Regions from separate parts of the Anoxybacillus sp. UARK-01 genome, predicted to be linked through region 2. Evidence: riboswitches for the same ligand, from Rfam matches in the RefSeq annotation. Region 2 holds a riboswitch; each other region holds the start of a gene.

Region 1 (5,022 bases), on a different contig from region 2:
GTCGACAAACAATTTGGCCACTTCGCCAATGCGGCGGATGTTTTCAGTACGGTCTTCAGCAGAGAATCCCAAGTCCTTGTTTAATCCATGGCGAACGTTATCTCCATCAAGCACATAATTTTGAATGCCGAGATCAAATAGCTTTTTAGAAACGGCGTTAGCCACCGTCGATTTTCCGGAGCCAGACAGCCCAGTGAACCATAAAACACAGCTATAATGGCCGTTGCGCTGGCGGCGTTCCTCCTTTGTCACGGCCGTCTGATGCCAAACAACGTTCGTGTTCAATGTGATTTCCTCCTTTGTTAGCGAGCGGAATGAGGAACTGCCAACCCCTTAATAAGCACTTGCACCACTTCTGGACGGCTGAATGTGCTAGGCGGTACTTGGCCGCTTCTCAACATTTCTCGTACTTTTGTTCCCGATAATACCACGTGATGTTCGCTGCTATGCGGACATGTTTTTGTTGAGGCCATTCCCTCGCATTTTGTACAATAAAAGCTATGTTCAAAAAATAATGGAGTAATGCCGAGATCTTCTGGAGAAAAGTTTAAGAAAATCTTTTGAGCATCATATGTGCCATAATAATTTCCAACGCCAGCGTGATCGCGTCCGACAATAAAGTGCGTGCAGCCGAAGTTTTTGCGCACCATCGCATGGAAAATGGCTTCCCTTGGCCCCGCATAGCGCATGGCTGCTTGAAAGACGCCAAGAAACACTCGATCCTTCGGATAGTAGTTTTCCAAAAGTACTTGATAGCTTTCCATGCGAATATCAGCTGGAATATCGTCGTCCTTTGTTTCGCCGACAAGCGGATTTAAAAATAGTCCATCGACGATTTCAAGCGCGCATTTTTGAATATATTCGTGAGCGCGATGCACAGGATTTCGCGTCTGAAAGCCGACAACGGTGTTCCAACCCAATTCAGCAAAGCGTTGGCGTGTCTCGGCTGGATCGAAATAAAAGGAAGCAAATCGTCCTTTGTTTGTTCGATTAACAAGGGTGATCGGCCCCCCGACGTAGACATTTGGTCTTTCGAATAATTTTTTGACTCCAGGATGATTCCAGTCCTCTGTTTGATAGACAAGAAGGGCTTCCTTTTGTTTATCAGGCACGTATAGCTCTTGAACTTCCATCACGCCGTATACTTGGCCGTTGTGGACAAGCTTTACCGTTTCGCCGATGGAAAGCTCAGCTGCTTTTTGTTCACTCACAGCAAGCGTAATCGGAATGCTCCAAACGATGCCATTGGCAAGGCGCATCGTTTTCACAACAGATTCGTAGTCCTCCTTTCCTAAAAATCCTGTTAGCGGGCTGTATGCGCCAGTACCGATCAATTCAAGATCGCTTAATTCTGCATTGGACAGCTCAATTTTTTTCGTCACAGAGTGGAATGGATATTTCGGGTTCCAACGATTGATTAATGTACCGCCATGTGGGATGCTTAAGCTCATTTTCATTCCTCCTAAAATATAGTAAATAGGGCCGCTATGGTTAGCGAGCGTTGTTAACGATTGATATCGCTTGTGTTTATAAAAGCGATAGGATAACTGTGATTTAATGTTAAATTCCTTCGCCATGTTCGTGCAAAGATCGCTTTTCTTCTGTTGCTGTTTTTTTGAGACTGATGATTCCTAGGGTGGACAGAAAGACGCTAAAAATAGCAATAAACGTGTAAATATTGCTGTCCAGCAGTAATTTTACAAGACTATAAGCGATAACAAGAGAAAAAATAGGTGAAACAAACCAAACCTTTAACAGCTAAATAACAATTCGTTTTTGCCAAATGTACGTTCCTGTTTTGGCTGTTCCGATTCCGATAATAGCGGATGTGGTAATCTGCGTTAATGGAACTGGCAGACCGAAAAGGGAAGAAAGAATAACAAGGATGGCTCCTGTTCCTGAGATCGCGCATCCTTCAAACGGAGAAAAATGAATAATTTTTTTCCCGTTCGTTTCAAGCACGCGCCCGCCCAGTAAAACGGCTCCTAATGCTACAAATAAGCCGCCAAAAAAAGTGCCGGAATTCACTGAGATCAAATTGGCGCCGACGAGAGGGCCGACAGCGTTGGCCACGTTGTTCATTCCAGCTGAAAAAGCTTCAAAAAAGCCAGTCACAATTAACAAGGACATCAAGCTCTTTTTCCACATGCCCTGTTCAACGTAAGGACGTTTTTCTTTAAGCCGCAAAAACCATTTTCCCACGATAAAGGCGATGACTGGAATGATGATCCAAATGGAAACAATAAATAGAAGTTTAGAAAGATATAGCGTTTGATAAGCCATGCCGGCACCGACGACAGCCCCAACCGTAATTTCGCTTGTGGATAGTGGAACTCCTATCATATTGGCCGCAAATAAGGAAATAGTTGAAGCTGCTAGAATAATCGTGACAATTTTAATCGTTAAAATGGACGAAGGGATGATGCTAGAACCAATTGTTTTCACGACTTCTCCTCCGCTAAGACTCCCTAGAAAAACACCGAGACCACAAAGAAGGAGGGCGATGGATTTCCGCTGAATGGCTCCTGAGCCATAGGCTACTCCCATCGCTGCGGCTGCTCCGCTAGCTCCGATATTCATGGCGAAAAAGAAGGAGACGGCAAAAGCAACGGCTAAAAGCATGTATGCCCCTCCTTATGATTCATGGAGGCCGCATTCGACTTTTCCACGTCCAGCCCATCTGCCTGAACGCAAATCATTTGCATCAAGCGCAGGAGATGTGCACGGCTCACAGCCAATGCTTGGGTAGCCTTTATCATGAAGCTCGTTGTATGGCAGCTGATGTTTATAGACATAGTTCCATACGTCTTTCCAAGTCCAGTGAATCAGCGGACATATTTTAATAGATTGAAATTTTGGGTCTTTATTCAGAAATTCCACATGTCTCCGTGTGGAAGACTGCTCACGGCGCAATCCAGAAATCCAGGCTGGCACACCTGTCAAGACTTCGCGAAGCGGGATAATTTTGCGAATTTCACAGCAGCGATTTGGCTCATGCACCCATAGTTGCTCTCCCATTTGTTCTGCCTGCTCTTCTAGCGATAGGCGCGGCTTTTTCATTACAATGCGAAGCGAAGGATATTTTTTTTGCACCTTTTCAATTGTTTCGTATGTTTCGCGAAAATGGAGACCCGTATCGAGAAAAACAACGGTTGCGTCCGGTTTAACTTTAGAGATTAGATCGATTAAGACGATGCCCTCAATACCGAAGCTACAGGCATAAACAACCTCATCTCCATAATGCTCATAAGCCCAGCGAATAACGTCTGAGGCTCCTTTTGTTTCATTGTCAATTGAGAAGAATGGCATTTCTCCATTCCATGTGTCATAAGTCAGCAAGGTTGCTTCCTCCTTCATTTGGTGGTAAAAAAAGACAGTTTTCACCTTGCTCTGTACGATAGAAGGGAAAACCGCCTCTAGTTTGTCTAGTCAGCGCGCCTTATTATTTAATTCTTATCTTTTCGTTTTTTTCAAGTTGAATCACTTTGCCGTCTTGGATCACAAGCGTGATCGTGCCAAATTTCATTGACTGCAGCATTTCTTGTATTCTAGTAAAAACGGCATCGATTTGCTGGTCATTTCCCATTACGATTCCTCCTTAGTGTCAATAAATAAAAAAGCTTTCCATTTCGGAAAGACAAAGGAGGCTGCCTATTTCACCTTATCTCCCAAAATGGTTCCCATTTGGCTGGACGTAGCACCTTGCTTCATGAATTTGAAGTAGGTTGCCGGGGTTCATTGGGCCAGTTCCCTCCCCCACTCTTGATAAGTATGTAATTGACTAAAATTTTAACATAATTCGAATAAATGTCAACCCGAGTTTTTCGATAGGAATTTATTTTTGCGTTTGAACATCATCTGTCGAGAAGTCTCCTGTCTCTTAATGAAGTGTTGGTGGAAGGGGTTTATTCATGTGATGGGGAATATAGAATGAAAAAGGGATAACATCATATAGAACGCTATGAAAATGGAAAAAGATAGGAAGGGAGATAGAGGGGGAAGTCATTTTTCAAAATGGTTCCATTTCACTTCCCGCGATTAGCTGCGATCTTTGTTTGCTAAGCGGGGTCTGCGGGGGAATATGCCTAAAAGAATGACAGACAACGACCATTTGGACGTTGTCTGTCGCCTAAAAAGCTGACGAGGCCCCTTTTTTATAGAAAAAACGGAGCAGGCGCGGACGCCGCTTCCAGCATGGACAAGCCTCTGTCTTGTTTCATTATCGTTTGCGTAAATTTCCAAGCTCTTCGACAATGGCTTGCATTTCATTAGGGCTGAAGGAGCTTTTTCTCATGACCATTTCATAAAGATCTCTTAACTCCTCATATAGCGTTTCGTCAAAATGGGATGACTTCATCACATCAAAGTTGAGAACCTTCAGCTTTTCCTTTATTTTTTCAATCATGTATTCCATATTTTCAAGAGATTTTTGCGATAAATCCAAAAGTCTCATCCTTTCTGAATTTGATGGATAGAGTCATTGTACCATATGGAAGGAATGAAAGAATATACATGTATACTGTTATTTTGTTTATAATGGATAGCGAAGGGAGATGTGTTTGATGATTAAAGTGTTATTTGTTTGTCTTGGGAATATTTGCCGATCACCAATGGCTGAAGCCATTTTTCGCGACTTGGTCAAAAAAGAAGGGCTTGAAGATCAAATTATGATCGATTCGGCGGGAACGGGGAATTGGCATATCGGCAATCCGCCTCATGAAGGAACGCAAAGCATTTTAACAAAGCAGGGAATTGATTTTTCGGGAATTCGGGCAAGACAAATTGGCGAAGAGGATTTGCGGATGTTTGACTATATTGTTGCAATGGATGTCGAGAACATGGAGGATTTAAAGCGCTTGGCTGGATATAATAAAGCTGGCTTTGTTGGCCGTTTGCTTGATTTTGTTCCAGACAGCGATATAGCTGATGTACCGGATCCTTATTATACAGGTAATTTTATCGAAGTGTACGAGCTAATCCAAAAGGGCTGCCGGCATTTGCTTGAAGCGATTAAAAAAGAAC
Region 2 (5,022 bases):
CCTCATCAATAAAACCATTGGCTCCCGGTCGGTCTCGTACGGCTTTATCCTTCCATTATTTATCTTGCTGCTGCAAATGATATTTTTTCATAAATTGTTCAGCTCTTCCGCGACGGTCCGTAAATTTTTGTTTCCCAGTATAAAAGGGGTGCGTATCTGAACTAATTTCCACTTTAATAAGCGGATATGTATTCCCGTCTTCCCATACGATCGTTTCGTTAGAAGATTTGGTCGATCCGCTTAAAAATTTATATTCACTGTTGACATCCATAAAAACCACTTTTTGATAGTTAGGATGAATGCCTGGCTTCATTTGAGAATCACTTCCTTTAGATTATTTTCAGCAAAGCGCTACTTCGTTTCGCGATGCAGCGTATAGCGCTTTAAACGTGGTGAATATTTTCTTAATTCTAAGCGCTCTGGATTATTTCGTTTATTTTTTGTCGTGATATAGTTACGGTCACCTGTCTCTGTGCACTGTAAAACAACTTTTACTCTCATGCCTAAGATCCCTCCAAACTGAAAATATTTGATACACCATTAAATCGTAATAATTACGATTTAACATATTCAACTTATCAAAAAAATAAGCAACTGTCAATCGTCAAGAAAGAAAGTCAGATTCGCCCTCTCATAGCTTAGAGAAAAAATCCTAAAAGTTGACGATCGCTTTGTCGTTCTCTCTTCTCCTTTTGTGGACAAATATAGATTTACTTTCGGGCCATCTATAAATAAAAATTTTTTCTTATTTTCCCTATAATGTAAGCGTTTTTATCTTTTTTTCATAAAAACCGATATTGACAATCAGCTTTATCGGAATTATGATGAGTATAAAAATTCCATAAACAAACCGCTTATCAAGAGCGACCGAGGGAACAGGCCCAATGACGTCCGGCAACCTCCCGCAATCGGGAACGGTGCCACATCCTGCAGAATGGCTTTCATTCTGAAAGATAAGTCTGGTATTTACATACCGATGCCTCTTTCTGAGTGAAAGAGGTTTTTTCTTTTATATGGAGGTCCATGCAAAAATTTTCGTTACCATATGAAAAGAGCCATCGCGAGACTTTTTGCAAATTCCATTCTTTTTAAAAAAGCTCGACTCTCAGGGGGGAAAGTGATGATTGAAATCAAGGATGTAACTAAAATTTACACATCGAAAAACAGGCAAGTCATCGGCGTCGATCACGTCTCTTTGACCATCCAAGCTGGAGAAATTTTTGGCGTCATCGGCTATAGCGGCGCCGGCAAAAGCACGTTGCTGCGCTGCCTCAACCTTTTGGAGCGGCCGACATCTGGACAAATTATGATAGACGGCGTTGATTTAACATCTTTAAACAGCGAACAGCTACGGCAAGCGCGTCTAAAAATCGGAATGATTTTTCAACATTTTTATCTTGTCAGTTCAAAAACAGTTTTTGAAAATATCGCATTCGCTTTAAAAGCCGCTAACAAACCGAAGGAGGAAATAGAGAAACGAGTCAATGAGTTGCTAGACATAGTCGGTCTGTCTGACAAGCGAGATGCCTACCCTGCCCAGTTGAGCGGCGGACAAAAACAGCGAGTCGGCATCGCGCGGGCGCTTGCGAATGATCCCAATGTCCTTTTGTGCGATGAAGCAACATCGGCACTCGATCCAAGCACAACCAAATCCATTTTGACACTGTTGAAAAAAATTAATCGCGAATTAGGCATCACTATTGTATTGATTACCCATGAAATGGAGGTAGTGAAAGATATATGCGATCGCGTCGCGGTTATGCAAAATGGAAAAATTATAGAATTAGGAACGGTATATGAGCTTTTTACCAATCCAAAGGAGGAATTAACGAAATCTTTCATCAATAGCATCCTGCAATTTGAAGTTCCTGACCATCTGTTGCAAAAACGGACAGGAACGATGGTGAAAATTTTATTCAAGGGAGAGAGCGCCGAAGAAGCGATCGTTTCCGATATGTTGCAAACCTTTAAAGTGAAAGGCAATATCTTACACGGGAAAATCGAATATATTCAAAACATCCCGCTCGGCGTCTTTATCATGGAGCTGACAGGAGAGCGCAAAGAAATTGAACGAGCGCTCGATTATATTTCCGAAAGAACCAATGGATTGGAAGTGATTGCGCATGCTGCTTAATGCTCTTATCGATCTTATTCCTGAACTAAACAAAGCGTTTTTAGAAACGATTTATATGGTCGCCATCTCTCTTTGTATCGCGATCCTTATTGGACTTCCGTTGGGGATTCTGCTTTTCGTCACGGATCGGGGCCTTTTTTTAGAAAATAACATCGTCAAATCCGTTCTAGGCTTTGCGGTCAATCTGATTCGTTCGATTCCGTTTGTCATCTTGCTCGTCGGGCTGCTGCCGCTGACAAGACTGATTACCGGAACCACCATCGGTCCTACTGCTGCCTCTGTCTCGCTGTCGGTTGCCGCCATTCCTTTTTTCGCAAGAATGGTAGAAACCTCATTGCGAGAAATTGAGAAGGGAGTGATTGAAGCAGCAATTGCCGTTGGGGCTACGCCGTGGATGATTATTAAAGATGTACTGCTGTCGGAAGCTCGCCCGGGCATCGTCCACGGGATCACCATTACAACGATTAGCTTAGTCGGATATTCTGCCATGGCCGGCATTGTCGGCGGCGGGGGCATTGGCGACTTAGCGATCCGTTTTGGCTATTATCGCTATGACAATACGGTGATGATTACAACGATCGTTGTTTTAATTTGTCTTGTTCAAATCATTCAATTTAGCGGTGAACGCATCGCCCGTCTTGTCGATAAACGGTAAAAAACAACGCAATCGATAAAATAATCAAGGGGGATTTCAACATGAAAAAACGACTGGTTTTACTTATTTGCCTTCTTTCCTTTTCACTTTTAGCGGCATGCGGCAATAAAGAAGCTGCTTCCGGAAGCACGCAGAAAAAAGAGCTGACGATTGGCGCAACTTCCGGTCCATACAGCGACATGGTCAACCAAGCGATCAAACCGCTGTTAGAAAAGAAAGGATATAAAGTCAAAGTAGTGGAATTCAGCGACTACATTCAACCAAATTTAGCTTTAGCCAATGGCGATTTAGACGCTAATTTATTCCAGCATAAAATTTATATGGAGACATTCGCTAAAGAGCATCATCTTGATCTTTCTGAAGTCATTATTGTTCCAACTGCTCCAATGGGGATTTATTCAAAAAAATTTAAATCACTAAATGAAATCAAGGATGGAAGCGAAATGGCGATTCCGAATGATCCTACGAACCTGGCAAGAGCACTACTAATCTTACAAGACCAAAAACTGATCCAGCTTGACTCATCCGTCAATCCGCTCACTGTTTCGGAAAAAGATATCAAAGAAAATGTCAAGCACCTTAAATTTAAACCGATTGAAGCAGGGCAATTGCCGCGGACAGTTGAAAGCGTCGATTTGGCGGCGGTGCCCGGCAACTTCGCTTTAGCGGCAAAAATGGACTTAAATGACGCTCTTGCCCTAGAAAATATGCCGGATGATTATCGCAATCGCATCGTTGTGAATACAAAAGATTTAAATCAACCGTTTGTCAAAGATATCCAAGCAGTGGTTCAATCAAAAGAATTTGAAAAAGTGATCGACCAAAATTTCAAAGGCTTTGGAAAGCCAAAATGGATGCTGGAACGAAAACAATAACTTCTCCCATACACGCCGTCTCCTCACGGCGTGTGTCTTTTTCACAGCATGGAAATAGACGTTTCGTCATCGAACCATTATAGTAAAAATAGATCGAAGAACAATAAAGAGGCGAGAACCATTGACACACATTCAAGGAGGCAGTACAGAATCTAGCAAAGCAAGCTGGGCGCTGTTTTTGGGCGGATTTGTTACCTTCGCCAGCTTATTATACGGCTCAGCCGCTCTTGCCGCTGTTCGCAAAAACCTTTCACATTTCTGCCGCTTCAGCTAGCTTAGCCATGTCTGTATCGACCGGTGCATTAGCCATTATCATTCTCCTTGCCGCGAGTATCTCGGATCGCGCTGGAAAAAAGAGAGTGATGACCATCTCGTTGCTGTTAACATCGTTATTAACGATGGCAAGCACGCTACTCTCCCACTTTCCTTCTCTTGTGCTTGCGCGCGCGTTACTCGGTATGGCAGCTGCCGACGTCCCCTCTTTAACAATGGCTTATATTACGGAGGAATTTCAAGCAGAAGGAATTGGCAAAGCGATGGGGCTTTATTTAGCGGAACCAGCATTGGAGGCATGGCTGGACGAATAGCGATCAGGCTATTAACCGATTGGTTTTCATGGCGGACCGCACTGTTTTCCATAGGAGCCTTTTCGCTTTTATTAAGCGTTATTTTCGCCGTGATCCTGCCGGCGCCGCGCCATTCTGCCCCAAAGCCGTCTAGCGGCAAAACGGCTTTGGCGGCCTATGTTGTCCATTTGCGCCATAAACCGCTGATGTCGCTGATTATGCTCGGCTTTTTATTTATGGGAGAGTTTGTGACGCTGTACAACTATATTAGCTTTTTATTAAGTGAACCGCCATACTCATTAAGTCTATCCGTGCTTGGATTTTTGTTTATGGTGTACTTATTCGGAAGCTTCAGCTCTGTTTATATGGGAAAAAAAGCCGATTTATCTGGATATGCGCCCACATTAAGTCTATCGGTCACATGGACCATTCTCGGTGCCGCTATTCCCCTTATTCCTTCTGTTGCGATAAAGCTGATTGGGCTTTCACTATTTACGTTTGGCTGCCATTCGATCGCCAGCACATGGATTGGCAAATGCACAAGGCTCTATAAAGCGCAAGCAGCTTCTCTTTATCTGCTATTTTATTATGTAGGGTCGAGCTTGGCGGGGACAGCAGGAGGTTGTTTTTAGATGCATTTTCATTGGTTGGGTGTGATCGCGTTTATCATTGCTTTGCTGCTGTTAAGCTATCCGTTGATTAGATATGCCCAAAAGCATCTCCAATAAGTGTTCGTCCTGTCTGCTATCTTGTTCTTCCTAAAAGCGTTCCCGCTTTCTCCTTCAATAAAAA
Region 3 (5,022 bases), on a different contig from region 2:
ATCAATATCAAGACCCGAGTCGATCTCGTCTAAAATCGCAATTTTCGGCTCTAGCATCATAAGCTGAAGAATTTCATTGCGTTTTTTCTCTCCACCGGAAAATCCTTCATTTAAGTAACGATGAGCCATATCAGAGTTCATTTCAAGGAACTCCATTTTTTCATCTAATTTGCGAATGAACTTCATTAACGAAATTTCGTTCCCTTCTCCAAGACGAGCATTAATGGCAGAACGAAGGAAATCGGCATTCGTCACACCGCTAATCTCGCTTGGATATTGCATAGCTAAAAATAAACCGGCGCGCGCGCGCTCATCTACTTCCATTTCAAGAACGTCTTGTCCATCTAGTGTAATGCTTCCTTTTGTTACTTCATATTTTGGATGGCCCATAATTGCGGAAGATAGCGTTGATTTTCCCGTTCCGTTCGGCCCCATAATGGCATGAATTTCTCCGCCTTTTACCTCCAAATTTACACCCTTTAAAATTTCTTTCCCCTCCACTGATACGTGAAGATCTTTGATTGTCAATACCGCCATAAAAATACCTCCAATTTTCTAAAAGAAGTTTGTGTATCTCATCGTTATTGTGATTCTCATTTTATTCTCATTACAATCTTATAACAAATGAAAGGTATTAGCAACCATTTAACTCCATTAGTATACTTTTTAAATAAAAAAGTTTAATAAGTAAACATATCAAAAAAGCCTCCTATTCTGGAGGCTTTTGCACTAATGTTTTGTCGTCAATTCGGCAATGCATTCTTGAACAAGCGTCACCGCTTGGCTCATCGCTGCGCCTCCCGCAAACGCTACCGCAACGCTGCAAGCTTCCAAGATTTCCTGTTCTGTCGCCCCTTGATCGATACAGCCTTTCGTATGATAAATCGTACAATATTCATCTTGTGTAGCTAGGCTAATCCCGAGAGCGATCAATTGCTTTTCTTTTTGCGACAAAGCTCCCTTCTGAAAGCATGCTTTAGTAAAGGCATTAAATTTCTCTGCCACTGCGGGGATTTTCTGTGTGAAGGCGCCCAATCCTTCTTTATAATGCTGCAATGCCGCTTCTGTTGAAGAATGTGTTGGTTGATTCATCCTCAAGCTCCTTTCAAAATCATAAGAACTGCGGTTATATTATTGACTAAAATGGGAAGATCATATAACTGAATCGAAAAGAAAAATCGGCTTGAACGATCTGGAAGAAATGGTTGCATAATCATCAAGCCCCGTGGTTTCTCATGCTGATTACACCAAAAGTAAGAGAACATTAAAAAGCGGAAGCTCCGCTATGAAGCTTCCGCTTTCTTTATAGTATTACTCAGTTGCTGGAATGACAGCACCTTTGTATTCTTTTTTGATGAAATCTTGAATTTCTTTGGATTGAAGCACTTCGACAAGCGTTTTAATGTCTTTGCGATTCTCATCGCCTTTACGTACCGCAATAATATTCACATATGGATTGTTTTTTGGCGACTCGACAGCAATTGGATCTTTCGCAGGATCCAATCCGGCATCTAAAGCGTAGTTGGCGTTAATCACGACCGCATCGCCCTCATTGTTTTGGTAAACTTGTGGCAGCAAACCGGCATCAACATCGGTTTTAAATTTTAACTTCTTCGGATTTTCTACAATATCCTTAACCGTGGCTTTTGTTTTATCAATGCCGTCTTTTAATTTAATAAGTCCTTTCTCTTGAAGCATGGACAAAATACGCCCGTGATCAGCGACAGAGTTGCTCATAATAATGGTGGCTCCCTCTGGAAGCTCCTCAAGGCTTTTGTATTTTTTAGAATAAATTCCGATTGGTTCAATATGAATACCGCCAGCATTGACAAAATCATAGCCGTTTTCTTTCATTTGTGCCTCTAAGTAAGGAATGTGCTGGAAATAGTTAGCGTCGATTTCTTTATTCTCTAACGCCTTATTCGGCAAAATATAATCCTGGAATGTGACAATCTTTAAGTTGACGCCTTTTTCTTTAAGAATTGGCTTCGCTTTTTCTAAAATCTCAGCATGCGGCACATTCGATGCGCCTACTACTAATTCCTTTTTCTCTTGGTCTCCTTGTGCGCCGTCTTTGCCGCCGCATGCCGCCAACGCGAGCACAAGCACTACCGCTAATAATGCACCCCACCATTTTTTCATCTGTTTTTCCTCCTTTATATTGTTATCTCTTATCTATTTTGGAAGTGACAAAGTCACCGATAAGCTGAATGGCAAATACAATGATTAAAATGAGCACTGTAGCAACAAAGGTCACATCGTTATGACTGCGTTGGAACCCTTCTAAATAAGCAAGATTCCCAAGGCCACCAGCGCCCACTACTCCCGCCATCGCCGTATAGCCAACTAACGCAATAGCGGTTACGGTGATCCCTGAGACAAGAGCCGGCAGCGATTCAGGAATCAATACCTTCCAGATGATTGTCGCCGTTGTCGCTCCCATGGCTTTCGCCGCTTCAATCACACCTTTGTCAATTTCACGCAAAGCGATCTCCACCATGCGCGCATAAAATGGAGCAGCGCCAATAATCAACGCCGGCAAGGCCGCGTTTGCCCCAAGAATCGTACCGACTAGCATCTTTGTAAAAGGAATAAGCAGAATAATTAAAATAATAAATGGGATAGAACGAAAAATATTAACAAAAGCAGAAACGATTGTATGAATGGCTTTGTTTTCCCAAATATTATCTTTGGATGTTAAAAACAGCAACAATCCTAGAATGAGTCCAAATACAAATGTAAACGCCACGGCAACTCCTGTCATATACAGCGTTTCCGACGCTGCCGCCCAAATCGATTCCCACTGAACGTTAGGAAACATGCTACTCATTCGTCATCACCTCCACACCGACTTGTTGCTGACGAATGTAGTCAAGCGCTCTGGCTACTTCCTCATCCGTTCCACTCATATGAACAAACAGCACTCCATACGAGCCCTGATGGGTTTGTGAAATCTTCCCTTGCAAAATATTAATGGTTATTTCAAAATTTCGGATCAGTTCTGCGATGAGCGGCCGTTCAGTCGCATGGCCAGCAAAAGTAAGCTGGACAACTTTGCCGTTAGGATATTGGTTGAACAAATGAGCAATCGTCCCTTTCGTTTCTTCAGGTTCCGTAATCTGTTGAACAAACCGTTTCGTTATCATCTGTTGCGGATTTTGAAATACATCCAATACCTTTCCTTCTTCGACAATCTTTCCGTTTTCCATTACCGCCACACGATCACATATTTTACGGATTACATGCATTTCATGAGTAATTAATACAATAGTCAATCCGAGGCGCTGATTAATATCAACTAAAAGCTCAAGAATCGAATCTGTCGTTTGCGGATCCAAAGCAGAAGTCGCTTCGTCGCATAACAGCACCTTCGGGTTGTTCGCGAGCGCCCGCGCAATACCGACACGCTGCTTTTGCCCCCCGCTGAGCTGCGATGGATAGGTATTTTCTCTTCCGTGCAGACCCACAAGATGAATGAGTTCATCCGCCCGCTTTAACCGCTGTTCCTTTGGAACTCCAGCAATCTCTAAGGGAAACGCAATATTGTCTCGGACCGTCCTTGACCAAAGCAAATTAAAATGCTGAAAAATCATTCCGATTTCTTGCCGCGCCTTGCGCAATTCTCTTCCTTTAATACTTGCGATGTCTTGACCGGCAACCATCACTCTTCCATTTGTAGGCTTTTCCAAGCCATTTAAAAGACGGATCAGCGAGCTTTTTCCAGCACCGCTATATCCAATAATGCCAAAAATCTCCCCTTCTTTAATGTGCAAATTTACATCATTGACAGCTGTTACCGCTCCCTGGCTTGACGAATATACTTTTGTTACATTTTCTAGCGTAATCAAACGCGATTCACCTTCCTTGTTCCAGCAACTAAAAAACCTTTCTGCTCAAGAGAACAGAAAGGTTTTAATATCTCCCATTTCTGTCTCTTATCTCTCAAAGCGAACGCTTTGTGTGAATTGGCACCATTTCAGTCGAATGCTGACGGTTGCCGGGTTTCATAGGGCACATCCCTCCACCTCTCTTGATAAGAGCAGCAACGCTCCTTTATTCAGTTAATGCTTTAATTCATCTAAGAATTATACAAATTACAAAAGTGATTCTATCATTCTATAAAGGAAGGTGTCAACAGAAAAATAATTCCTAATCATAGAATCAATACACAAGCGCCGATGATCCATTCAAAATGCTCTGGCTTAACACAACCTTTTCGGCATCTCCCTCGAGCAAAAGCGCCAGCGGGCCCATCTTGCCCACAAAGCGTTCGTTGTTTGACAAAGACATGCTGACAGTGGACAAGCAAAGGGTTTACAGATTATGACGGAAAAACGAGGAATCGGGCGGCGTTAATCGGTTTTTATTGGATCATCACCACGCCTGTTTTTAATATGTTCTAACCTCTCGTTGAAACTATTGTTTTATCAATATGAATGGACTTCATGACCGATTCAATTGTTGACGGCTATTTTCTACACCTCTGAATACAGCGAACGAATTCCTGTGGCAATGGCGATGGCTTGCTCTAAATCCTCAATTAAGTCTTCGACATTTTCGATGCCGACCGATAGACGAATCAAATCTTCCGTAACTCCCGAGGCCTGCAAATCTTCTGGGCTCAACTGCTGATGCGTGGTGCTGGCTGGATGAATAATTAAGCTTTTGGCGTCTCCTACATTGGCCAAGTGCGACCAAAGCTTCACGTTGTTAATGAGAGCCGCTCCCGCTTCTCTTCCTCCTTTAATGCCGAACACCACAACGGCTCCCGCTCCTTTCGGCAAATATTTTTCGGCCAAATTCTTGGCTGGATGCTTTTCGTGTCCAGGATACAGCACCCATTCTACTGCCGGATGGCGATCTAAATAGTCTACAATCCGACGCGTGTTAGCAATATGCTCTTTCATGCGTACATGAAGCGTCTCAAGCCCTAAATTAAATTGAAACGCATTAAATGGGCTAATCGCTGGTCCAAGATCCCGCAGCAATTGCACACGAGCCTTAATGATATAAGCAGCCGGA

What was found. Region 2 has a riboswitch for S-adenosylmethionine ahead of B6A27_RS15535 (methionine ABC transporter ATP-binding protein). Riboswitches for the same ligand answer to the same signal wherever they lie in the genome.
Region 1: it holds a riboswitch for S-adenosylmethionine, as region 2 does, so the genes downstream of both, B6A27_RS01510 (YezD family protein) here and B6A27_RS15535 (methionine ABC transporter ATP-binding protein) in region 2, are expected to answer to the same signal.
Region 3: it holds a riboswitch for S-adenosylmethionine, as region 2 does, so the genes downstream of both, B6A27_RS17070 (methionine ABC transporter ATP-binding protein) here and B6A27_RS15535 (methionine ABC transporter ATP-binding protein) in region 2, are expected to answer to the same signal.

Annotation. Positions count from the first base shown of each region.
Region 1 is NZ_NASY01000013.1:43,997-49,018, forward strand. It holds gene cysC (adenylyl-sulfate kinase) at 1-285, opposite strand, end outside; gene sat (sulfate adenylyltransferase) at 303-1,451, opposite strand; partial or broken gene B6A27_RS01500 (inorganic phosphate transporter) at 1,561-2,622, opposite strand; gene B6A27_RS01505 (phosphoadenylyl-sulfate reductase) at 2,635-3,339, opposite strand; gene B6A27_RS01510 (YezD family protein) at 3,443-3,586, opposite strand; SAM riboswitch class I at 3,659-3,772, opposite strand; gene B6A27_RS01515 (DUF1128 domain-containing protein) at 4,220-4,444, opposite strand; gene B6A27_RS01520 (low molecular weight protein-tyrosine-phosphatase) at 4,563-5,022, shown strand, end outside.
Region 2 is NZ_NASY01000049.1:98,248-103,269, forward strand. It holds gene B6A27_RS15525 (type B 50S ribosomal protein L31) at 56-313, opposite strand; gene rpmG (50S ribosomal protein L33) at 352-501, opposite strand; SAM riboswitch class I at 852-960, shown strand; gene B6A27_RS15535 (methionine ABC transporter ATP-binding protein) at 1,121-2,134, shown strand; gene B6A27_RS15540 (methionine ABC transporter permease) at 2,124-2,789, shown strand; gene B6A27_RS15545 (MetQ/NlpA family ABC transporter substrate-binding protein) at 2,831-3,664, shown strand; partial or broken gene B6A27_RS15550 (MFS transporter) at 3,786-4,958, shown strand.
Region 3 is NZ_NASY01000055.1:18,090-23,111, forward strand. It holds gene sufC (Fe-S cluster assembly ATPase SufC) at 1-537, opposite strand, end outside; gene B6A27_RS17055 (carboxymuconolactone decarboxylase family protein) at 730-1,092, opposite strand; gene B6A27_RS17060 (MetQ/NlpA family ABC transporter substrate-binding protein) at 1,312-2,142, opposite strand; gene B6A27_RS17065 (methionine ABC transporter permease) at 2,165-2,830, opposite strand; gene B6A27_RS17070 (methionine ABC transporter ATP-binding protein) at 2,823-3,848, opposite strand; SAM riboswitch class I at 3,933-4,040, opposite strand; gene B6A27_RS17075 (O-acetylhomoserine aminocarboxypropyltransferase/cysteine synthase family protein) at 4,476-5,022, opposite strand, start outside.